DNA from 3 places in the Actinomadura meridiana genome. Region 2 is predicted to be linked to each of the others. Evidence: riboswitches for the same ligand, from Rfam matches in the RefSeq annotation. Region 2 holds a riboswitch; each other region holds the start of a gene.
What was found. Region 2 has a riboswitch for cobalamin ahead of bluB (5,6-dimethylbenzimidazole synthase). Riboswitches for the same ligand answer to the same signal wherever they lie in the genome.

Region 1 (7,770 bases), on a different contig from region 2:
ATCTTGGTGACGGCCTCGGTCAGTTCGCCGCCCTCGATCTTCATCGGGGTCGCGAGCTTGGACTTGTCGACCTTCACCGTCCAACCGGGGACGGGACGGACCGACACCGACGGCAGCGGATGCTCCGCCGGAAGGTTCACCACCAGCTTGGTCGTGGACGCGTTGTCGCGCTCGTTCGGCACGCGGAACGTCGCCTTGGTGTACGACCCCTGCTCGGCGGTCTTCGGGTTGACGGTGACGTGCGCGGAAGCGGCGGTGGCGAGCCCGATCACCGACATGACGGACAGCGCGGTGACGGCGCCGAGCCTGCGGGCGGCGTGAGAAAGGGAAGGCATGACGGAACTCCGTTCGAGGTCACGAGTGAAGCCGGAAGCGCCGTCGAGTCGGCGTCCGGTGACGTGCGGCGCTCGCTCAGCGGGAGGCGAGGAGCGCCCTCGAACCCGGCGGGGGACCCCGCCGGACGACCTGATGTCGCAGGGTGCGGCCGATGGCCGTGACGACCTTCGAAACAGCCGGAACACGCGGCCGGGCCTCGGCGGGCTCGACGTCGACGACGAGCAGCAGCCGGACCGGACGGTCGGCGGCGGCCAGGGCGATCCGCCGGGCCAGCGACCAGGCGGCCCGTTCACCGCGCCGCAACCACCAGGCCGCGATGATCGCGGCGACGGTGTGCGCGAGCGTCATCGTCGGCGCGTCCGAGGCGTGCGCCACCGGCATCAGGAGGTTCGAGCACGCCGTCGCCGCGTCCGGTATGCCCGTTTGGTGGTGCGTCGGCATCGGCTGGCTCGGGGCGGTCGCGGCCGTGAAGAGCGTGTGCAGCGCGAACTGTCCGCCGAGGAGGCCGCCCAGGATCGTCGCCAGCGAACGTTCGTGACCCGCCAGGACGAGCGTCACACCGAGCACCGCGCCGAAACCCGTCAGCACCGCCCACACCGGAATCGTCGTCCCCGATGCGAGGACGTGCCCGGAGGTCGCCAGCGTGACGCACACGGTGGCGAAAACCACCGCGCGTGCGGTTCGGAAGCCCGGCTGCGGGGGACGCGGGGACATGGCGCACCCATCGTCCCACCACTCCCGCGATCCGGATAGCCGACCCCGTGAACTCCTTGGCATGCCCAACATCTAGGGGTTGTGCAAAGATCGGCGACTACATGTAGGGTTCAATCCCGTGCTGGTTCGCCCCCGCCGCCCGTCGGCGGGGGCGTCGTAAGAGGGAACCCGGTGTGATTCCGGGACTGCCCCGCAGCGGTGAGCGGGAACGACCGCCGTCATAGGCACTGGGCCATCCGGCCTGGGAAGCGACGGCCAGTAGGACGCCTCGGCCCTGTCTTCACTGACAACGAGGCGACGCCCGCGAGTCCGAAGACCTGCCCGCACGAGGTCAGGGGGTCGCCCCCCAGACCGATATGTCCAGGCCTCGCGGGTGGGTCGGGGGCGGAGCGCGACGTGCCGTCGTGTCCCGTTCGCATGCCTCCGCGAGGCGGCTGCGAGGGGAGAGCACGTGACACAGGACCTGGTCGCGCCGCCGACGGCGGTCGCGGAGATCGCCGCCGAGATCGAGGCGGCCTGCGAGGGGATACCGGACACCGGCCCGGGCCGGGTGCTGGCCGCCGTCCGAGCCGGTGATGGACTGGACGCCGCCGAGCTACGCGACCTGGCGATCGGCGAGGCGAGCACGCTGGTGCCCGCCGAACCCGGATACTCCAAGGTCGCGGCCCGGCTGCTCGGGCTCCGGATCCGGGACGAGACGGCCGCCGCCGGGGTGCTGACCTTCGCCGACTCGGTCGCCGCCGGGCTCCGGGAGGGCCTGCTCGCGGACGGCCCGGCCGCGTTCGTCGCCGCCAACGCGCCCGCGCTCGACGCCCTGATCGACGAATCGGCCGACGACCGCTTCGAGTACTTCGGCCTCCGCACGCTCTATGACCGCTACCTGCTGAAACATCCGCGTTCGCGGCTCGTCCTGGAACGTCCGCAACACTTCCTCCTGCGGGTCGCGTGCGGTCTGGCCGACACGGTCGACGAGGCCGCCGAGCTGTACGGGCTGCTCAGCACGCTGTCGTATCTGCCCAGCTCACCGACGTTGTTCAACTCCGCGGCCCGGCGGCCGCAGCTGTCGTCGTGCTTCCTGCTCGACTCGCCGCGCGACGAACTGGAGTCGATCTACGAGCGGTACGCGCAGGTGGCGCGGCTCAGCAAGTACGCGGGCGGCATCGGGATCTCCTGGACGAAGGTGCGCTCACGAGGCTCGCTGATTCGCGGCACCAACGGGCATTCCAACGGGATCGTGCCTTGGCTGCGGACGCTCGACTCGTCCGTCGCGGCCGTCAACCAGGGCGGACGCCGCAAGGGCGCTGCCTGCGTGTACCTGGAGCCGTGGCACGCCGACGTCGAGGAGTTCCTGGAACTGCGTGACAACACCGGCGAGGACGCCCGCCGCACCCACAACCTGAACCTCGCCAACTGGGTTCCGGACGAGTTCATGCGCCGCGTCGAACAGGACGAAACATGGTCGCTGTTCGACCCGAAGGAGGTCCCGGAGCTGGCCGACCTGTGGGGTGACGAGTTCGACACGGCCTACCGGGCCGCCGAGAAGGACGGCCGTTTCGTCCGGCAGCTCCCGGCCCGCAAGCTGTACGGGCAGATGATGCGGACGCTCGCCCAGACGGGCAACGGCTGGATGACGTTCAAGGACGCCGCCAACCGCGCCTGCAACCAGACCGCCGAACCGGGACAGGCCGTCCACCTGTCGAACCTGTGCACCGAGATCCTTGAGGTGACCAGCGACAACGAGGCGGCCGTGTGCAACCTCGGATCGGTGAACCTCGCGGCGCATGTCGGTCCGTCCGGCATGGACTGGGAACGGCTTCGGAGCACCGTGCGCACCGCCGTCCGATTCCTCGACCGCACCATCGACCGTGGCTTCTACCCGACGCCCGAGGCGGAGACGGCGAACAACAAATGGCGCCCGGTCGGCCTCGGCGTAATGGGCCTCGCGGACGTCTTCTTCACGCTCAGCCTCCCGTTCGACTCGGCCGAGGCCCGCTCGCTGTCAACTCGCATCTCCGAGGAAATCGCCCTGGCCGCCTACAACGCGTCGGCCGACCTGGCCGCCGCCCACGGCCCCCTACCCGCCTACGCCCAGACCCGCACCGCACGCGGCCAACTCCATCTCGACCATTTCCCGGACGCGACTCCGTCCCGTCCCGCCGAATGGGAGAAACTCCGGAAACGGATCGCCGACGTAGGGCTCCGCAACTCGCTCCTCATCGCGATCGCGCCGACCGCCACGATCGCGTCCATCGCGGGCTGCTACGAGTGCATCGAGCCGCAGGTGTCCAACCTGTTCAAGCGGGAGACGATGTCCGGCGAGTTCCTCCAGATCAACGGCTACCTGGTGAACGACCTGAAATCGCTCGGGCTGTGGACCCCGGCCGTCCGGGAGGCGATCAAGAAGGCGAACGGCTCCGTCCAGGGCCTCGTCGGTCTGCCGGACGAGATGATCGCCCTCTACCGAACGGCATGGGAACTCCCACAAAAAGCATTGATCGACCTTGCCGCCGCACGCACCCCGTATATCGACCAGTCCCATTCCCTGAACCTGTTCATGGAGACCCCGACGATCGGGAAAGTGTCCTCGATGTACGCCTACGCCTGGCGCAGCGGCCTCAAAACTACCTACTACCTACGGTCGCGCCCGGCCACCCGCATCGCGCAAACGACCGTCGCGCAATCAAACCTCTGCTCCCTGGAAAACCCCGAGACCTGCGAGGCGTGCCAGTAATGTTGCTAGACCCCGGCATGGACCTGACCCTGCGTCCGATGCGCTACCCCGACTTCTACGAGCGCTACCGCGCCGCCATCCGCAACACCTGGACGGTGGAAGAGGTGGACCTCGCGTCCGACATGGCCGACCTGGCACGCCTGACGCCCGCCGAACTACACCTGGTCAACCGCCTGGTCGCGTTCTTCGCCACCGGCGACTCCATTGTGGCGAACAACCTCGTCCTCAACCTCTACAAACACGTCAACGCGCCCGAGGCCCGCCTCTACCTGTCACGCCAGCTGTACGAAGAGGCAGTGCACGTCCAGTTCTACCTAACCCTCCTGGACACCTACCTCCCCGACCAGGAAGAGCGCGTCAAGGCGTTCGCGGCGATCGAGCACATCCCGTCCATCCGCTCCAAGGCGGAATTCTGCTTCCGCTGGATCGACTCACTTGGCTCCCTCAACGAACTCAAAACCAGAGACGACCGCCGCACGTTCCTACTCAACCTGATCTGTTTCGCCGCCTGCATCGAGGGCCTCTTCTTCTACGGCGCCTTCGCCTACGTCTACTGGCTCCGCGCACGCGGCCTCCTGAACGGCCTGGCCTCCGGAACCAACTGGGTCTTCCGCGACGAGTCGATGCACATGGAATTCGCGTTCTCCGTGGTCGACACCGTCCGCGCCGAAGAACCCGACCTGTTCGACTCCGAGCTGACGGACCAGGTCACCCGCATGTTGGAAGAGGCCGTCCAAACAGAACTGGACTTCGCCCGCGACCTGTGCGGCGACGGCCTCCCCGGCATGAGCGCCGACGACATGCGCGCCTACCTGGAATACGTCGCCGACCAACGCCTCACCCGCCTCGGCCTCCCACCCCGCTACGGCACCCAGAACCCGTTCGCCTTCATGGACCTCCAGGACGTCCAAGAACTCTCGAACTTCTTCGAACGCCGAGTCTCGGCCTACCAAATAGGCGTAGAAGGCGCCGTAACCCTAAACGACCCCTTCTGACCGCACGGGAAGCCCATCGTCCGGCATGGTCGACTCGTAGGAGCTGGCCGCCTGCGCGAATGAGCGCGCGGTCGTCACGAGTGAATTGTGGAAGACATAGAACTCGCTCACGAGTAGTTCCTAGTTTCCGATTGACGTTATCGAGACCTGACTTTTCTCTGCTGTGTCCACCGAGGTGGCGACGAGCAAAGAATTGTTTCCAGCGGCGGTCCAGAAGACATTGCCCTTCAGGTGTGGTAGCGTCTCGGTCGATGCCGCTCCTCCGGTCGCGACGCCAACAGATCCGTTCTTCTGAATCACAAATGCCGTGGTTCCGTCGAACGTCGCCGCCCGCACGTCATCCGGAAGTCTGATGGTCGATGCGCCTTCTCCAGCGACGGTCATGACGGCGAAGAAGTGCTTTCCGCTCCGCAGGAACGGAATAACCATGCTGTCGCCCGCCGTCGTCAACGGCGAAAGAGGACCCCAAATATCATAGGATTGGGCCTTGTTCAGTGCGGTCCTGACTCGGCCTGACGGATCTTGGATGATCAGCTTATGCGTGTTCTCTTCGACCCCTTGCTCGAACACTCCGTAACCGTCGTCATTGATGCCGACGAACCTGTCGCTCATGGATGAAAGCGGAGAGTCGTCCGGTGCCAGAGTGTCATGATGCCAAGCGGCTCTCCCGGATACGGAGTCAACCGCGATGACGGCGCTATCGGTGCCGGTGGAGTGAGCGCCGGTCTGGGATGGTGTGGCCGGGGCGATGGGTGGCGATGGGTGTTCTGAGGTTGCTGTTGCTGGGCGGTTCGTGTTGTGGTGTTTTGGTGAAGGGGGCGGGATGCGGGTCTTGTTGCACTACGACATGGAGCATTTGGCGGCTGGGCTGGATGTCGTGAGCTGTTCGGAGCAGGACGACGAGCGGTTCGCGGAGTTGCTGGCGGGGGCCGAGGTGATCTGGCATGTGCTTCGGCCTCTGACGGCGGCGGACATGGATCGGGCGCCGAAGCTGCGGTTGATCCAGAAGCTCGGGACCGGCGTGAACACCATTGACCTGGAGGCTGCCGCTGAGCGGGGGATCGCTGTGGCGAACATGCCGGGGCGCAACGCGCAGGCCGTCGCGGAGACGAGTCTGCTGTTGATGCTGGCGGTGCTTCGTCGCGTTGTTCCGTTTGATGCGCGGACGCGGCGTGGGGCCGGGTGGCCCGCTGATCGGGAGCTTGTCGGCGGGGAACTTGGTGGGCGGACGGTTGGGCTGCTCGGCGGGGGTGAGATCGCGGGGCTGCTGCGGCCGATGTTGGAGGCGGTTGGCGCGCGGGTTCTGTACACGTCGCGGCGGCCTCGGCCCGGTGATCCGGCCTGGCGGGAGTTGGACGAGTTGTTGCGGTCGAGTGATGTTGTGTCGGTGCATGTGCCGCTGACGGACGAGACTCACCATTTGTTGGATGCCGAGCGGCTCGCGCTGTTGCCGGTCGGTGCGGTCGTGGTGAACACCGCGCGAGGTGCGGTGATCGACGAGGCGGCGTTGGTGGCGGAGTTGGTCTCGGGAAGGTTGGGCGGGGCCGGGTTGGACGTTTTCGAGCGGGAGCCGGTGGACGCTGGTAATCCCTTGCTGGGGCTCGACAACGTCGTTGTCATGCCGCATGTGGCGTGGCTGACTCGGGAGACCTGGGATCGGTATTTCGCGGTGGCCGAGGAGAACTGCCGTCGCCTTGGACGCGGCGAGGAACTTCTCTACCGCGTGCGTTAGTCGACTGAGTAGCGGATCGGAAGGCTCTTGAGGCCGCCTACGAAGGTGGTCGCGATGCTTTCTGGTTCGCCTGCCAGTTCTATGGAGCGTAGGCGTGGGATCAGTTCCTCGAAGAACGCCCGGACCTCGATGCGGGCCAGTGCTGCTCCTAGGCAGTAGTGGACGCCGAAGCCGAATGCCAGGTGTTTGTTCGGGTCGCGGGCGACGTCGAAGCGGAACGGGTCATTGAAGACGTCCTCGTCACGGTTGGCGGACGGGTACGAGAGCATGGCGGCTTCGCCCTTGCGGATCGTGACATCGCGGAGGTCGTAGTCGCGGGTCGCGGTGCGCATGAACTCCTTGACGGGCGTGACCCAGCGGATCATCTCGTCCACGGCGAGCGGCATCAGGCCCGGTGCGTCGCGGAGTTGGGCCAGTTGCGCGGGGTGTTCGATCAGCGCGTGCAGGCCCCCGGCGATCGTGGCGCTGGTGGTGTCGTGCCCGGCCGTCGCCACTATGACGTAGTAGGAGGCGGTGTCGAAGTCGTTCAGCCGTTCGCCGTCGATGCTCGCGTTCGCGATGGCGGACGCGAGGTCGTCTGTCGGGTTCTGACGGCGGGCGTCTGTCAGGCCCTGGAAGTAGGCGAAGAAGTCGAGCAGAACTTGCAGTTTCTCCTCGTTGGACGCGCCACGCTGGAACTCGTCGTCATCACCGCCGAACAGTTCCTGGGTGAGCCGCAGCATCCGGTCGAAGTCGCTTTCGGGTAGCCCGAGCAGCGACAGGATCACATAGAGCGGGAAATGGACGGCGATCTCCCGGGCGAAGTCGCACTCGCCGCCGAGCTCGACCATCCGGTCGACGTATCGCTTGGCCAGTTCCTTGACGCGGGGTTCCAGTGCCCGCATCGCTCGCGGGCGGAACCAGTCGGCGCCGATCGCGCGGAAGACGCGGTGGTCGGGGTCGTCCATGTGGACGAGGGTGCGCAACGCGATGCCCGCCTCGGCGCGCTGCTGGTTCATCACGTCGAGTTCGGTGGTCGCGAGCAGCGGACGTGGCGCGTTCAGGAACACCTGGTGCTCGCGTTCGACCTCCAGGATGTCCTCGTGCTTGGTGACGGCCCAGAATGGCGTGTATTCGGGCGCGTCCACGCGGTGGATCGGCGCCTCGCGGCGCAGTAATGCGAGTGACTCGTGCAGGAGACGATCGTCGGCGTAGGTCTTCGGGTCGGCGAGGGCCAGCCCGGCCTCGTCCACGGTCAGCGTCATCCGTTGGCTCCCGATGGT
Region 2 (7,770 bases):
GCCCGGCTGGGCGCCGACTTCTCCGATGTCCGCGTCCACGACGACGCCGTCGCCCGCACCTCCGCCGCCGAGGTCGGCGCCCGCGCCTACACGTCCGGCAACCACGTGGTCATCGGCAGGGGAGGCGCCGGCCGGCACACGCTCGCCCACGAGCTGGTCCATGTGATCCAGCAGCGGTCGGGCCCGGTCGCGGGCACCGACCAGGGCGACGGGCTGCGCGTCTCGGACCCCGGCGACCGCTTCGAACGCGACGCCGAGACCCGCGCCACCCGCGCCCTTCGCGGCAGCGCCCCGGCCGCCCCCACCGTGCCCCCGCCGACCGGGGCACCGCACGCCGAAGCGACAATTCAGCGAGCGACCATTCCCGGGACCGCGCAGCAACAACTGGCCCAGTACACGCAATTGGACAATCTTCCGGCGATGTGGGTGCCGCCCGAAGAGTTCGACGAGAACGGAAGGCTCGAGCAGACACCGACCCGGGCCTCCGTCGTTCAGCGTCCCGAATGGGTGAACGCGCCGCGCATGGAGCGTGAGATGAGCCTGCCCAGGCGGGAGGCATCGCGAAGGGGCGGTGTTCTCCAGACCAGCTGGAAGTTCTCCTACCAGACCTCGTTCCACATCTACGATGTGGAGGCGATCAACAACCCGCAGGGGCCCAGTCCCATTCTGATCGACAGGACCGGGTGGTTCAGAATCCTGGCGGTCAGGCCCAAGGGGTCGAAGGGCCGGTCGATGGGACGGACCTACCGGTTCGGCGACTACTGGGACATCAACCTGGACTTCCTGACCTGGATCCGGAACGAGGTCCCGGATACCGACGAAAGGACAATCGAGCAACTGGCCGAGAGACGGGGCCTGAAGCAGGACGATCGCGTTCCCGCCAACCGGGATGCGTTCGTCAGGCTGCCCAGCGAGCAGACCCAGCCTTTCGTCTTCTACACCAACAACGTTCTCGACGAAGCCTTCACACACGGGGACGGGACGCGCAAGGACGATCGCCGCTTCAAGAGCGTGGAGGATTTCTCCGCCCAGTTGGACGCGGTGACGGCGGCCAACAAGGTGCGCGAGCAGGTGGGGCTGTCCCATGCGCCGGTAACGGACAGGCAAACCGGCGGGCGCAATCCCATCGCCGCGATGAGCGGCTTTCCTGCGCACAGCCTGATGTCACAGAGCGGCCGTGGGGGCCGTTCGGGGCGCCCGGCCTCCCACGAATGGTGTCACCTCATCGGCGACAACGACGGCGGCCCCACCATCTTCCAGAACCTGGTGGTCGGAACCAACGCGGTCAACACCGAACAGTTGGCCATGGAGTCCGCCCTCCGCGATTTCCGGGCGAGCATGGACGGCCTCGGTCTCGCGATCCGGTTGAAGGTCACCGCGCTCGTCGAAAGGACCGAGGCGGAGAACCCGGTCGTCCCCGGCAACCCGTACAACAAGGCGGACTGGATCAGGTTCGTCGTCGATATCGTCAAGAAGGACGGCGGTCCCGACGTGTCCGCCAGGCAGTCGTTGCGTCCCGTCCATCGGCAGATCATGGACGCCAAACGCGGCACCATCACCGAGTCGGAGTTCACCAGCCTGCACCACCAGGTGCGCAACGCAATGAGGAAAGCGCACGAAAAGCTGCTGGAAAGGCAGAGGGAAGAGGAGGAGCGCGAACGCTCCGGATCCCCCATGTCCGTCGACGCCTAGCGGTCGCCCCGCGGAGGGGGTGGCGTGCGGTCGGCTCTCGCGCCATAGAGCCGACCGCACGGTCTGGGGTGTCAGGGTGACGAACGGTCCCCGCCGGGGCATGCCCCGCCGGCGTCGGACGTACGAACCAGATTCGCGAAGTGAAGCTCGAACGTCCGTGGCCCGAACGGCGGGGACCGAGTCCATTCACCCGGTGCGGCGGCGGCCGGTCACGAGATCGAAGCAGCGCCCGCCGGGTCGGCGTCCGGAGGCCGCGTCGGCGTGGCCCGGATGCCTTTCGCCATGGCCGCATCCGCGGGTCGTCACGGTCGGTGCGGGGCCGTCTCTTTCGCTGATGCCGTAACGCCCTCTGCCAGATCGGCAATTCGTGGTGCTCATCCGCTCCCCGTGCTCGTGGGGCTTTCCCGACACCAGGATCCTTACCGGTGTCAGCCGCCTTGGCAATCTTTTCAACGCTCCCTAAAAGGAAGGCGAGAGTCCCGGTGAATCGGACGTGAGCGGGTCAGGTCTGGCGTGGCAGGTCGCCGGAGAGGAGCGCGTCGCCGGTCGTCGTGGTGGTGTGCAGGACGGCCTTTCCGGTTCGCCGGGTGGCGATGAGTCCCGCGTCCCGGAGCACGCCTGCCTGCTGGCTGGCGACGGAGATCGAGACGCCGGCCCGGCTGGCCAGGCCGCCCGTCGTGACGGGCCCGGCGGCGACGGCGCGCAGCACTGTCGCCCTGGTCCGGCCCAGCAGTGTGGCGAGCGCGCGTCCGTCCGCGACCTGATCCGTGGGCAGCTCGGAGGACGCGGCGGGGACGTCGGCGGCGGGGACGAAAAGCCACAACTCCGGAGACTCGTCCTCGCCCTCGTTGTAATCGAGCATCGGGGTCGGCAGCGGACGGCAGAAGACCGACGGGATCACGACCATTCCGCGTCCGCCCAAACGGAATTCGCGATCCCAGCTGCTCGGAATTTCCAGCACCGGGGGACGCCACCGGACCGCGGGGTGCAGGTTCGCCAGCAGATGCGCGGCGCCGAAGTCCGCGAGGGCCCGGCCGTGCCTGCCGCGTTCGGTGCTCAGACGGGCCCGGATCTGCGGCCAGTAGGGAGCCACCGTCGCCTGATGGGCCCCGTGAATGGCGACTCCGAGCTGGTCCATCCATTCCCGGTCGGCCTCGGCGATGTGCCGTATCCAACTGGGCAGCGCGTTCACCACACCGGCATGGGCGACCTCGGCTGCCAGACGTTCGGTCGGACGGCCGCGCAGGTTCTCCACAGCGTCATCGACCGACCCGGTGAGCCCGCACAGAGTGAACAGGTCGAAAACTATTGTCCGCGGGGACAATAAGGGTGCGAGCATGGCCGTGCTCGGGGAATCTGAAATCCGGGCGCGGACGTCGGAGCGCCACTCCCGGAACATTCCACGCTCGCCGCGCTGCTGAAGAAAACGGAACGCGAACAGCGCTTCCGTAACCGGATCCGGCGCAGCGACCCGGACTCGCGCAAGGTCTTCAAATGTAAAATGGAAACGCGTCGTCCCCACAACTCTCACCCCGGCCGATCGTGGAAGCGCTCACACGCTACAACACCCTGATCGACTCCGACCGACCACCCGGCGAGACCGGCCCGATGACCGATCCGACCGACCTGCTGAAGACCCACGTCACCGACGGCTCGCCCCCAGGCGCTCGCGGCCTTGGTGGCGCAGGGTGAGGAGGCGGAGGTCGTCCGCGCCTCGCGAGCCCGGTGAAGGTCGTCGCGTCCGCTTCACTCAGCGTTCAGAGAAAGGATGGCTTGGCGCCATCCGTGCCGGGCTTGTCCACGCCCAGATTCGAGCGCGACCACAGGTCCGGTGAAATGACGATGTCGGTGACGACGGCGGCCACGCTCTTGCGGGAGACCTCCGTCCCCCTGAATGGTTCGTCCCTCCGCGTGACCTCGTAGTCGATCTCGTCGACGTCGGTGAGCCAGGCGGGACGCAGGATCGTGTAGTCGAGGGCGGACGCCTCGATGGCGTCGGCGGCGGCTCTATAGGGCGGGAGCATTCCGCCGATCTGCCGCCGGTTCCATTCGCCGAAGGCGCCTGGAACCTCGTCATAGATGCCCAAGGACGTGATGAAGATCAGGCGGGAGACGCCCTGCTCCTCCATCGCTTCGACCACGCGCTCGGCCTGAAGGTCGAGATCGCCCGCGAGGTTGGCGTAGACGATGTCCTGTCCACGCACGGCGTCGGCGAGACGATCCCGGTCCAGCACGTCGCCCTCGATGATCCGGGCCGATGCGGGCGCGCCGGTGAGGCGTTTCGCCTCGCGCAGAAACAGGGTCAGAGTGGCGTCGTTGTCGGCGAGCATGCCGGTCGCCCACCGCGCGATTCGTCCACCGGCGCCCAGTACGAGCACGTTCGGCATATCAGCGTCTCCCGATCAGCTGGTCGTCCGCGAGCCGTTGCCAGCTCGGGCAGCGGTCCAGCGGACTCGTCACAGCCCTGCCCGCGATCGCGCCGGGCACGCGCGTGAGGGACAACCGAGATGAGCGTGGCCGAGCCGGTGGGGCTCCGCCGCGCGGTGTTCCCGCTGGAGTTGTTCTTCGACCTGCGTCCACCGCCGGACTTGCTGGCGTTCGCCCAGCACACCGGCCTGCCCGAGCAACCAGACGACAGCGAAGCCGATCCGCTCAACGCGTCGGGCGCATGCACATCCGTTATCGTCGGGCCGCACGACCGGACGGCCGTCACCGTCCACGCGGGAATCCAGCACGGAATTCAGATCCGTCTCGATCCATTCGGCGCGTACTCGCTGCTCCGAATGCCCCTGCACCTGATCAGCAACCAACTGCTGGACTTCGACACCGTCCTCGACATCCGGCTGTCGGAGCGCACCGCCGCCGCCCGGACCTGGACGCGGCGCGCCGCCGTCCTCGACACCGTCCTGGCGCGGCGCATCGCACGCGGCCCCCAACCCGACCGGGCGGTCGAGTGGGCCTGGCACCGGCTCCGCGCGACGTCCGGCCGGGCCCGGGTGGCCGCGCTCGCCGACCGGATCGGGTGGACGCCCCGGCGCCTGACCCGCAGGTTCCGCGACCAGGTCGGCCTGCCGCCCAAGACCGTCGCCCGTATCTTCCGCTTTGAACGCGCCGCCGCCCTCCTCGCCAGCATGCGCCCCCTGTCCGACATTGCCGTCGAATCGGGATACAGCGACCAGGCGCACCTCACCCGCGAGCTGCGCGCCCTCACGGGACGCACGCCGTCCGACCTGAGGTCGCATTCGTTCAAGCCGGGACTGCGTCCGTCTGCCTAACGTGCGGCGCATGCACCTGCGTGATCACTATCGTTCCGGCACGCCGTTCATCGCGGTCCACGACGCGCTCGCCGCGCTCGACTTCTACCGGACGGCCTTCGACGCCGACGTCCTCGCCCGCCTGGCCGCCCCGACGGCCGCGCGATGCACGCCGCCACCCTCATCCACGGCTCCCTGATCGTCGTGATGGACGAGATGCCCGAGGTCGGCCTGCACTCGCCCGACTACTACGGCGGCGCCGCGTTCTCGATCCTCCTGAACTGCGACGACGCCTCAGCCGCCACCGCCCGCGCGGTCGAGGCGGGCGCCGAGCGGCTCGCCCCCGTCCAGGACACCTTCAGCGGCGACCGGCACGCCCTCGTCCGCTGCCCTTACGGGCACCGCTGGATCCTCTCAACCCGCACCGAAGGCCTGACGTTCGCCGAAACCCAATTCCGCTTCACCACCTGGCTGGCGTCCGGCGCCCCCACCGAAACCACCAACTGAAACGGGTTGCGTTGACACCGCGCACCCATGTTGCCTTGGCGCGATGGCTGAACTACGCACCGACCGCCTAATCCTCCGCCGATGGCAGGACTCCGATCTCGAACCGTGGGCGGCGATGAACGCCGACCCCGAGGTCCGCGAGCACCTGGGCGAGTTGCTGACCCGAGAACAGAGCGACGCGTCCGTGACACGTTTCCAGTCCGCGTTCGACGAGCGAGGCTACGGCTGGTGGGCGGTCGAAGTACTGACTACTGGCGAGTTCATCGGCTTCGCCGGTTTGGACCAGGTGGACGACGGCGTCCGTCCTCTTGCGGATGATGCGGGGAAGGTCGTCTTCGCGGTGATCGATCCCGGCGTTTAGTTCTGGGGGCGATATGTTTGGGGTGGCATAACTGATGCGGGGTGCCCCTGTGTGGGGAGAATCGGGAAGCCGGTGGAAAACCGGCACGGGCCCGCCGCGGTAACCGGGGAGCCTTCGTCCATGCGCGATTCGCGCGGCCACTGACCGGCAGGTTGGGAAGGCGGACGATTCGGCGTCGATCCGGGAGTCCGAAGACCGGCCTCGCTACGGCGGCCACCTTTGATGGTGGCCCGAGCGGCGGGAGCCTGCCTTGGATGTTTACGACGTGATCCACCGTCGGCGTGACGTGCGTGCGGAGTTCACTGGGGTGCCAGTCCCGGAGGACGTGCTCGGACGGGTTCTGGCGGCCGCACATGCCGCGCCCAGTGTCGGGCTTTCGCAGCCCTGGGATTTCGTGTTGGTGAGGGACGCCGGGATTCGGCGGGATTTCTACGACCATGTTCAGGTCGAGCGAGCGGTTTTCGCGGCGAGTTTGGCGGGGGTCGCAGCGGAGCGGTTCGCGCGGATCAAGGTTGACGGGGTTCTGGAGTCGAGCCTCTCGATCGTCGTTACCTACGACCCTGAGCGTGGTGGTCCGGCCGTTCTGGGACGGCATGCCATCGCGGACGCGGGCCTCTACTCGGTGTGTCTGGCCATTCAGAATCTGTGGCTGGCCGCTACGGCGGAGGGGCTCGGGGTGGGGTGGGTCTCGTTTTATCGGGAGGCTTTTCTGCGGGAATTGCTTGGGGTTCCGGAGGGGCTTCGGCCGGTGGCTTGGTTGTGTGTGGGGCCCGTCGGTCATCTTGAGGACGTGCCGGATCTTGAGCGGCACGGGTGGCGGAGTCGCCGGGCGCTGGAGGAGGTTGTGCATCACGATCGGTGGTGAGTGACATCGTTGTCGCTCTTTGTCGCGGCCCTTGACGTTCCCAGCGAGGTCAACCGATACTCGGGCGGCGATGGGGTGACAACGATGTCAGTCGCTTACCGACCAGTCGATGGAGTGCTGATGCGCGACGACCATGACCACGGCACGGCTCTGTCCAGGCGGGGCTTTCTCGTCACGGGTTCCACGCTGCTCGCGAGTGTCGGGCTGGCTGGAGTGACTCAAGGGCGGGCGTCCGCCGCACCGGCCCAGCCGGGGAAGACCGATCTCGCGCTCTACCGGCCGGTGCACGTCTCGTCGACCGCGTATGCGCCCACACCGGGGCATTTCGTTGTCGATCGGATGGCGCGTCGGAACGTCCAGGGAAGTGGGTGGCGGGCCGCGGTCGGTGGCACGCAGTGGGTCGCCGTCGATCTTCAGGGGTCCTGCCGGGTCGAGTCGGTCGTGCTCGTGTTCGAGGCGGCGGAGGGCGATGTCGTCTTCAAACCGGGCGAGGACACCAACAATCCGCGTCGCGACACGACCGGGTGGGAGGTTCTGTCCAGTTACGCCACCGAGTTCCGGGTGGAGGTGTCGGACGACGGGCGTAGCTGGAAGTCCGTGCATGACGGGTCTACCAAGACGGGTGGTGTTGTCGAGGTCGTCCTCGATGAGGCGGTGACAACGCGGTGGGTTCGGCTGGTTGGGACGAAGCAGTCGAATCCCAATCCGCTGGGACTCAACTCGTTCCAGGTGTACGGGACGGCGCGGGGGCGGCGGGCCGACGTCACCGGGTGGACTGACTGGACGAGCGGCGCCCGCCGCGTCCCGGCGCTGCGGGTCGAACGTGATGGGACCGTGCCCGTCGAGTCGGGCTGGAACGTCACGTTGCAGGAGTTCGCGGGCACGGGAGATGGTGCCGTGGTCTCGGCAGATGGGGTCGATACCTCGCGTTGGTTGCGGGCGCGGGTGCCTGGAACGATCCTCGCTTCGCTGGTTGAGGAAGGGCATCTTCCGGATCCGGTGGAGGGATTCAACAACCTGCGGGCTCCGGAGGCGCTTGGGAAGAACTCGTGGTGGTATCGGCGAGTTTTCCGGTTGCCGCATCGGTTTCC
Region 3 (7,770 bases), on a different contig from region 2:
CATGGCCATGCTCGCCCCGGCCAAGAAGACGCCGAGCCCGATCGTCCTCCCCCTCGGCACGCACTCCGCGACCCTCGACACCTTCGGCGGCGGCCCCGGCACCGTCGCCCTGCACGGCTGGCCCGACGCCTCCGTGTTCGGCAAGGCCGTCACGCACGGCTGCGTCCGGGTGCCGAAGGACGCGCTCAAGGCCCTGTCCCAGGTTCCGCTCGGCTCCCTGGTGTACATCACCGGCTGACCCGGCACCGCGGCCCCGGCCGCGGCGGGCCGTCGCCGGTCTCGCCTCCACTAACGAATGATCGGAGAACTTCCATGCGTCACAGTCATGCCGCCGGACGGCTCACCGCCGCCGGCGCACTGATCACCGGGCTCGTCCTCGCCGCCACCCCGGCGCTGGCCGCCCCGAACGCCGCCCCGAACGCCGCGGCGGCGGGAGGTGGCTCGGCGTACGGGGTGACGGTGTCCGGGCCGCTGGACGTCCCGCCGGTGCCCGCCGTCTCGTCCAGGTCGAGCCTGGTCAGCAAGCACCTGGCGCGCGAGGACCTGACCGACCTGGTCGACGCCTCCGCCCTGGACGTCGGCGCGTCCGCCGACCGCGCCCGCTCGTCGGTCGCGCGCGTCGCGGTGCCGACCGCGCAGCTCAGGGCGAGCGCGATCGGCGCCGAATGCGTCGGCGGGCACGGCAGCGCCCACCTCGCCCGCGCCACCCTCGCGGGCCGCGCCCTGGACGCCTCGCCGCCGCCCAACACCACCATCCCCCTCGCCGTGAACGGCGTCGGGGACGGCGCGCTGATCCTCAACAAGCAGCAGCGCATGGCCGACGGCCGTCTCAACGTCACCGCGGTGGAGCTGCGGCTGCCCCTCCCGGGCAAGGCCGCGACGGTCCGGATCGCGTCCGCCACCTGCGGTCGCGCCGCGCCCGAGGCGCCCACCAAGACCCCCAGCGAGGCGCCCGCCCCGCGGCCGGTGAAGCACGACCTGCCCGTCACCGGCTGACACAGACCCCGCGGCGGCCCGGGCGCGGGAGCACCCTCCGGGCCGTCGCGGTCAGTTCGCCAGCGACTTCTCGAAATGCACGATCGCGCCGTCGCGGTGCAGGCGGTCGGTGACGCGCAGCTCCTCGGTGAACGCCCGCATCAGCTGGAGCCCCCGCCCGTGCTCGGCCAGCGGCGCCGCCTGTGTGGCCTCCCATCCGGCGGGTTCCGCGACGTCGGAACCCTTCGCCACGCCGCCGTCGATGACCTCCACGACGCATCTCGCCCCGTCCATCCGCGCCCGGACCTCGTACTCCATCCCGTTCGCGGCGTGCTGGATGACGTTCGCGCACGCTTCGCCCAACGCGAGCGCGATGTCGGCACGGATCTCGGAAGCGACCCCGAGCCCACGGAGCGAGGCGTCGAGCGTGTGTCGCACCAGCGGAGCGCTCTCGGCGTTCCTCGGCAGGGTCATTTCGAGAACGACCTCCATGCCAAATCGCCTCCGTTCCTCTAGCATCCAGATTTCCCGCTGATCTCCAACGGAAACTCCAGGTGCCGGAAAGTCGGTGACGACCTGCGGCGACAAACCTGTGACATGTACCACTTGACCTCCGGTACCGGACGGGCACACTGGGCGGGTGGTCAAGTCACTGCGCCCTCAGAACTACAACGAGGTCCTGTACGTCGGGCACTTCTTCCGCAAGGGCATGCCCGTCCTGATGGACCTGTCGGACGTGTCGGACGACGAGGCCAAGCAGATCGTCGACTTCGCCACCGGCCTGGTCTTCGGCCGCGGCGGCGCCATGGACCGCGTCGACCGCAAGCTCTTCCTCCTCGAGCCCTGACCCGGGAGACCCCCCGCCGACCACCGCCCCCGACCCCACGGCGCGCCCGGCCCCCACGGCGCCCCCGACCCCACGGCGCGCACGGCCACGGCCCGGGGCGCGCCCGCTAGGCGGGCTCCATGCCGGAGATCCGGTATCGCATCACGTCGGCGGAGCGGATTCGGGCGACCTGTGCGGGCTCCGGGCCCGTGCCGCGAAAGCGCTCGACGTCCTCGTCGCTCTCCCACCGCTCGTACACGTTGATCCGGTCGGGTTCGACCAGGTCGGCCGAGAGCGCGAAGTCGAGGCAGCCGGGCGCCGCCCGCGCCAGTTCGACGACCTCCCGGCACCCCGTCAGGTAGGTGTCGCGGCCGTCCACGTACAGGCTCCCCGAGATGACGATCATCTGCCCCTCCCGTCGACGCCCTCGCGCCGGGCCTGTCCCGGCCGATGCGTCACCAGGATGGACCTGCGGGCCGCCGGAAACTCATCGCCGCCCCACGGCTCGGGACGGCATGCGGTCAGGCGGCGGGGGCGCCGCCGGGAAGGTGCACTTGGCTACGGGCAGGTCTTCCAGGTGAGGTGGTAGATGCTGCCGATGGGGTCTTCCAGGGTGTCCATGGCGATGACGCTGGGGTGCGACGGGTCCGAGGTTCCCGGGTCGAGACGCAGCTCGGTGTTGAGGTTGAGGTTCCGGTCCTCGCCGCACGGCTTGTAGACGGGCTCCGTTTGGATGGAGTCCTCGAAATGCCATGTGCCATCGAAGGGGACGGGAATCTGGTGCGTGATCCTCCCGGTCTGCGGCAGCCCCTGGAAGTAATGGCTGACCTTCTGGGTGGCCTTCGCGCCGTCCACCAGGGAGGCGTAACCACGATGGTCCACAGACGAGACGGCGTAGGTGACGCCCTCCGGGGCCCGCAGCTTGAGGGAGAGCTGGCAGTTCTTACGGACGGGGGCCGGTTTCAAGGAGCCACCTGACTGCACCAGGTAATTGAAGTACCAGACGGTGAACGACTCCGCGTCATCCGAAATGGCCACCCCGGCGGTATTGTTCAGGCAGCCGGAGCCGTTGGCCGTCGCGATTTCGATGGTGACTCCGTCTGGACCGCGAACAGGACGCGGACCGGACGCCGCCGCGGCGATCGGCGCCGTGCTGACGGCGAGTGCCGCGGCCGCCACGGCGGAAATGGCGAACCCTCTACGCATGGTAATTTCTCCTCGTTGGGGAGCGTACGCTTTCTTCGCTGAACAAAGAAGCGACTACAAGGCGACGAGAGCATACCTTTAGCGCCATTCACTGTCAATCACCAGTATTTAACTCCGCGCTACCTTAATAGAATGAAACCGGGCCGCCGGTGGCGTGGGCCGGAAAGGGTTCGGGCGCCGAACCGGGAGAACGTTCGTCAGGCGGCGGGGACACCGCCGGTGAAGGTTCGTTCGGGCGGGGAGGCGACGAGTTCGACCATGGTGCCCGCGCGGAGTTCGTCGCCGAGGATTTCGGTGATCGCGTCGGTGAGGGCCGTGCCGAGGCGAGAGGTGATCTCGGCGGCGTCCGGACGGTCGAACGCCCCGGCGCGGATACCGAGCACGACCGAGGCCGTCGCGTCCACGGCCTTACCGCCCTGGGCGAAGCGGCCCGCCGGGACTCCGGCCAGCCGGATGCCCACCAGGTCGCGGGCCCATTCGCCGTAGACGCCGACGACCGCCTCCGTCAGTGCGGCGATGAGCGCGGGTTCGTTGCCGGTCAGCCTGTTGTCTGGAATGTGGACGGTCAGATGCGGCACAGTGGACCTCGTTCTCTTTGGACCTAAAGCCTTTGAGGTCAAAGGTAGTTGTGGAGGGTGGCGATGTCCAGCGAACCGGACGGCCCGGCCGTGGACGAGGCCGTCCGCACCCTGCTGCTGCTGATCCCCCGGCTCGTCGGCCGCGCCAAGCGCCTGCCGATCCCGGAGGCGCTGCGCGGCATGGACCTGGCGCCGCGCCATCTCGCGCTGCTGGCCCACCTGGAGTACCGCGGCCCCGTCAGCGTCAACGAGCTGGCGGCCCTGCTGGAGGTGGCACCGACGACGGTCAGCCTCATGGTCAGCGAGCTGTCGCGGCGCGGCGTCCTGGAACGCGCCGCCGACCCGGGCGACCGCCGCCGCCGCATCATCGCCATCGCCCCCGCCTACACCGCGCCGATCGGCGAATGGCTCTCCGGCAACGCCCACGCCTGGGAGCGCGTCATGCGCGACCTGGCGCCCGGCGAACGCGCAACGGTCATCCGTGCTCTGCGCGCTTATGAGGACGCACTGGAGTTGCGAGACGAGCAACCCGAGAGCGAACAGAAGTAATGATTTGCGTGGTCGGTAGAGTTGATGGTGCGGATGGTTCGTCCCCACCTTGGGCGGGGGCGTCGTAAGAGGGAACCCGGTGCGAATCCGGGACTGCCCCGCAGCGGTGAGCGGGAACGACCGCCGTCTTACGCACTGGGTCGCACGGCCTGGGAAGCGACGGCCAGTAGGACGCCTCGGCACTGTCGTCACTGACAACGAGGCGACGCCCGCGAGTCCGAAGACCTGCCTCCGCCCGCGCGCCGACCGGCGCGCGGTGGTCTGCGGCCTCGCGGGAGGGTTCGCGGCGCGCGTGCGCCGTGCCCTCACCCGCGGGTCCGCCGTGGCACGCGAGGGAAGCCGCCATGAACACGACGATCCTTGGACATCCCCGGATCGGGCCGCGCCGGGAACTGAAGTTCGCCACCGAGGACTACTGGGCCGGACGCGCCGACGCCGACGCGCTGACCGCCACCGGCGCCGAACTGCGGGCGGCGGTCTGGACGGGCCTGCGCGACGCGGGCCTCGCCACGATCCCGTCGAACACGTTCTCGTTCTATGACCAGGTGCTCGACACGAGCGTCCTCGTCGATGCCGTCCCCGACCGGTATCGGCATCTGACCGGGTTCGACCGGTACTTCGCGATGGCGCGCGGTGTGCAGGACGTCCCGGCGCTGGAAATGACGAAGTGGTTCGACACGAACTACCACTACATCGTCCCGGAGCTGGGGCCGGACACCCGGTTCCGGCTGGCGGACGGGTCGGCGGCCAAGCCGCTGGCCGAGTACCGGGAGGCGAAGGCGCTCGGCATCGAGACGCGACCGGTGCTCGTCGGGCCGCTCACCTACCTGCTGCTGGCCAAGCCGGCGCTGGACGCGCCGGACGGGTTCCGTCCACTCGACCTGCTCGACGATCTCGTCGACGTGTACGCCGAGGTGCTGGAGCGGCTGGCCGGGTCGGGCGCCGAATGGGTGCAGCTGGACGAGCCCGCCCTGGTCGCCGACCGGACGGACGAGGAGATCGCCGCGTTCGGCCGCGCCTACGCCCGGCTCGGACGGCTGACGAGCAGGCCGCGCCTGCTGGTCGCCACCTACTTCGGCACGGTCGGCGCGGACGCGCTGCGCACCCTGGCCGCGAGCCATGTCGAGGCCGTCGCCCTGGACTTCGTGGCGGGCCCGGACAACCTCGACGTCCTCGCCTCGGTGGGCGGGCTGCCGCGCAAGACGCTCGTGGCGGGCGTCGTCGACGGACGCAACGTGTGGCGCACCGACCAGCGCCGCGCCAAGGCCACCTGCGCCGCGCTGCTCGGGCTCGTCGACCAGGTGGTGGTGAGCACGTCCTGCTCGCTCCTGCACGTGCCCATCGACCTCGACGCCGAGACGTCGCTGGACCCGGCGGTGCGGGAACGGCTCGCGTTCGCCAGGCAGAAGGTCGGCGAGGTCGTGGCGCTCGGGCGGGCGCTCAGCGCGGACGTCCCGTCGTCCGCCGACGCACCGGCGCCCCCGGCGGGCGTCGACGACGAGGTGCGCGCCCGGCTGCGATCGCTCGACGACACCGCGCGCCGGGGCGACCGCGACGCCAGGTTCGCCGCGCAGCGGGACGCGCTCGGCCTGCCCGCCCTGGCGACGACCACGATCGGCTCGTTCCCGCAGACCCCCGAGATCCGCCGGGCCCGCGCCGACCACCGCGCCGGGCGCCTCACCGGCGACGCCTACACGCGCGCTATGAAGGACGAGATCGCCCGCGTCATCGCCCTCCAGGAGGACCTGGGGCTGGATGTCCTCGTCCACGGCGAACCGGAACGCAACGACATGGTGCAGTACTTCGCCGAGCAGCTCGACGGATACGCCGCCACCGAGCACGGGTGGGTGCAGTCGTACGGGTCGCGGTACGTCCGCCCGCCGATCCTGCACAGCGACGTGGCGCGGCCCCGTCCGATGACGGTGGAGTGGGCGACGTACGCGCAGTCGCTGACGGACAAGCCGGTCAAGGGGATGCTGACGGGGCCGGTGACGATGCTGGCCTGGTCGTTCGTCCGCGACGACCAGCCGCTCGCCGACACCGCCCGGCAGGTGGCGCTGGCGCTGCGGGACGAGATCGCCGACCTGGAGGCCGCCGGGATCCGCGTCATCCAGGTGGACGAGCCCGCGCTGCGCGAGTTGCTCCCGCTGCGGGGCGCCGACCGTCCGGCGTACCTGGACTGGGCCGTCGGCGCGTTCCGGCTCGCGACGTCCGGCGTCGCGGACACCACTCAGATCCACACGCACATGTGCTACTCGGAGTTCGGTGAGATCATCGGCGCGATCGGCGCGCTGGACGCCGACGTGACCAGCGTCGAGGCGGCCCGCTCCCACATGGAGCTGGTCGCCGACCTGCGCGCCGCCGGGTACCGGAACGGCATCGGGCCCGGCGTGTACGACATCCACTCGCCGCGCGTCCCGGCCGCCGAGGAGATGGCGGACAACCTGCGGCGCGCGCTGCGGGCCGTCGAGCCGGGACGGCTGTGGGTCAATCCGGACTGCGGGCTGAAGACCCGCGCCTACCCGGAGACGGAGGCGTCCCTGCGCAACCTGGTCGCGGCGGCGCGCAGCGTCCGCGAAGACGTCGGCTCGTGACCGGCACCGCTTGACCGGCACCGCTTGACCGGCACCGCTTGACCGGCCCCGCTTGACCGGCCCCGCTTGACCGGCCCCGCTTGACCGGCCCCGCTTGACCGGCCCCGCTTGACCGGCCCCGCTTGACCGGCCCCGCTTGACCGGCGCCGTATGGCCTGACCGCCGCTCTCCCACCGCGGTCAGGCCATGCGGCCCCCTCCTCTAACCGCGATCGTCCAGGGCCTCATGGAGGCGGACGAGTTGCTCGCACACCTCCGTGATGTCGGTGACCGGAAGCGTGCCGGTCTCGCCGGAGCGGGCGCGCCAGCGGAATGTCGCCGTTTCGCACCGCACCGTCAGGTCGCGGGGGTCGGAAAGGACGGTGACGCCGAGTTCCTCCGTGGAGACGAACCGGTCGACGCCGCGTTGGACGAGGAGCGTGTGCAACGTCCTCATCGCGTGCGGGTCATCGACGTGCCGCGGGTGGCGGCGGCCGTGCGAGGTGCGGGTGACGGGCAGCGCGAACCAGGTGGCCTTGCCGCGCACGGCCGGGAAGCTCAGCCGGGACCGGGACGGATGATGCCCCCACCGCCCCTTCGCGAGAATCTCGACCAGCCGCAGGCCCCGCCCGTGTTCGAGCACATCACCAAGCGGCTCACCCCGACCCGACTCGCGACGACTCGGCACGGTCCGACCCGCCTCGCCACGACCCGCCTCGCCACGACCCGGCTCGGCACGACCCGACGGCTCGTCACGCTTCGGCGGATCGGCACGGCCCGGCGATTCGGCAGGGTTCAGCGGATCGGCACGGTTCGGGGATTCGGCGCGGTGCGGCGAGGCGGTGCTTTCGCGCCACTCGCGGAGCGTGTCGAACGCCTTGATGACGAGTTCGTCGCGTCCCCGGTCGTCGCGCCGCTGGTACACCCACAGTTCGGCGCCGGTGGGCCCCTCGCCGGACGCGGCGTGCTGGAGCACGTTGGTCGCCAGTTCGCTGACCATGACCGCGAGGTCGTGCAGGTCCTGGACGGCGAGCCCCAGCGTGGGGAGCAGTCCGCCGACCTGG

Region 1: another riboswitch for cobalamin. It lies ahead of ABD808_RS29945 (ribonucleoside-diphosphate reductase subunit alpha); the one in region 2 lies ahead of bluB (5,6-dimethylbenzimidazole synthase).
Region 3: another riboswitch for cobalamin. It lies ahead of metE (5-methyltetrahydropteroyltriglutamate--homocysteine S-methyltransferase); the one in region 2 lies ahead of bluB (5,6-dimethylbenzimidazole synthase).

What each region holds. Positions count from the first base shown of each region.
Region 1 covers NZ_BAABAS010000021.1:30,107-37,876, forward strand. The annotation lists gene ABD808_RS29935 (YcnI family copper-binding membrane protein) at 1-335, opposite strand, end outside; gene ABD808_RS29940 (hypothetical protein) at 412-1,050, opposite strand; cobalamin riboswitch at 1,156-1,389, shown strand; gene ABD808_RS29945 (ribonucleoside-diphosphate reductase subunit alpha) at 1,502-3,781, shown strand; gene ABD808_RS29950 (ribonucleotide-diphosphate reductase subunit beta) at 3,781-4,776, shown strand; gene ABD808_RS29955 (hypothetical protein) at 4,897-5,388, opposite strand; gene ABD808_RS29960 (2-hydroxyacid dehydrogenase) at 5,513-6,508, shown strand; gene ABD808_RS29965 (cytochrome P450) at 6,505-7,752, opposite strand; gene ABD808_RS29970 (acyl-CoA dehydrogenase family protein) at 7,770-7,770, opposite strand, start outside.
Region 2 covers NZ_BAABAS010000001.1:204,060-211,829, forward strand. The annotation lists gene ABD808_RS01000 (eCIS core domain-containing protein) at 1-1,692, shown strand, start outside; gene ABD808_RS01005 (ArsR/SmtB family transcription factor) at 2,195-3,016, opposite strand; gene ABD808_RS01010 (hypothetical protein) at 3,235-3,384, shown strand; gene ABD808_RS01015 (SDR family oxidoreductase) at 3,450-4,079, opposite strand; gene ABD808_RS01020 (helix-turn-helix domain-containing protein) at 4,200-4,967, shown strand; gene ABD808_RS01025 (hypothetical protein) at 4,978-5,145, shown strand; gene ABD808_RS01030 (VOC family protein) at 5,112-5,453, shown strand; gene ABD808_RS01035 (GNAT family N-acetyltransferase) at 5,497-5,814, shown strand; cobalamin riboswitch at 5,837-6,032, shown strand; gene bluB (5,6-dimethylbenzimidazole synthase) at 6,065-6,679, shown strand; gene ABD808_RS01045 (discoidin domain-containing protein) at 6,800-7,770, shown strand, end outside.
Region 3 covers NZ_BAABAS010000020.1:159,800-167,569, forward strand. The annotation lists gene ABD808_RS26750 (L,D-transpeptidase) at 1-238, shown strand, start outside; gene ABD808_RS26755 (choice-of-anchor P family protein) at 313-996, shown strand; gene ABD808_RS26760 (ATP-binding protein) at 1,048-1,467, opposite strand; gene sepF (cell division protein SepF) at 1,616-1,822, shown strand; gene ABD808_RS26770 (putative quinol monooxygenase) at 1,929-2,207, opposite strand; gene ABD808_RS26775 (DUF4360 domain-containing protein) at 2,360-3,007, opposite strand; gene ABD808_RS26780 (tautomerase family protein) at 3,205-3,585, opposite strand; gene ABD808_RS26785 (MarR family winged helix-turn-helix transcriptional regulator) at 3,649-4,134, shown strand; cobalamin riboswitch at 4,151-4,381, shown strand; gene metE (5-methyltetrahydropteroyltriglutamate--homocysteine S-methyltransferase) at 4,479-6,728, shown strand; gene ABD808_RS26795 (ATP-binding protein) at 6,930-7,770, opposite strand, start outside.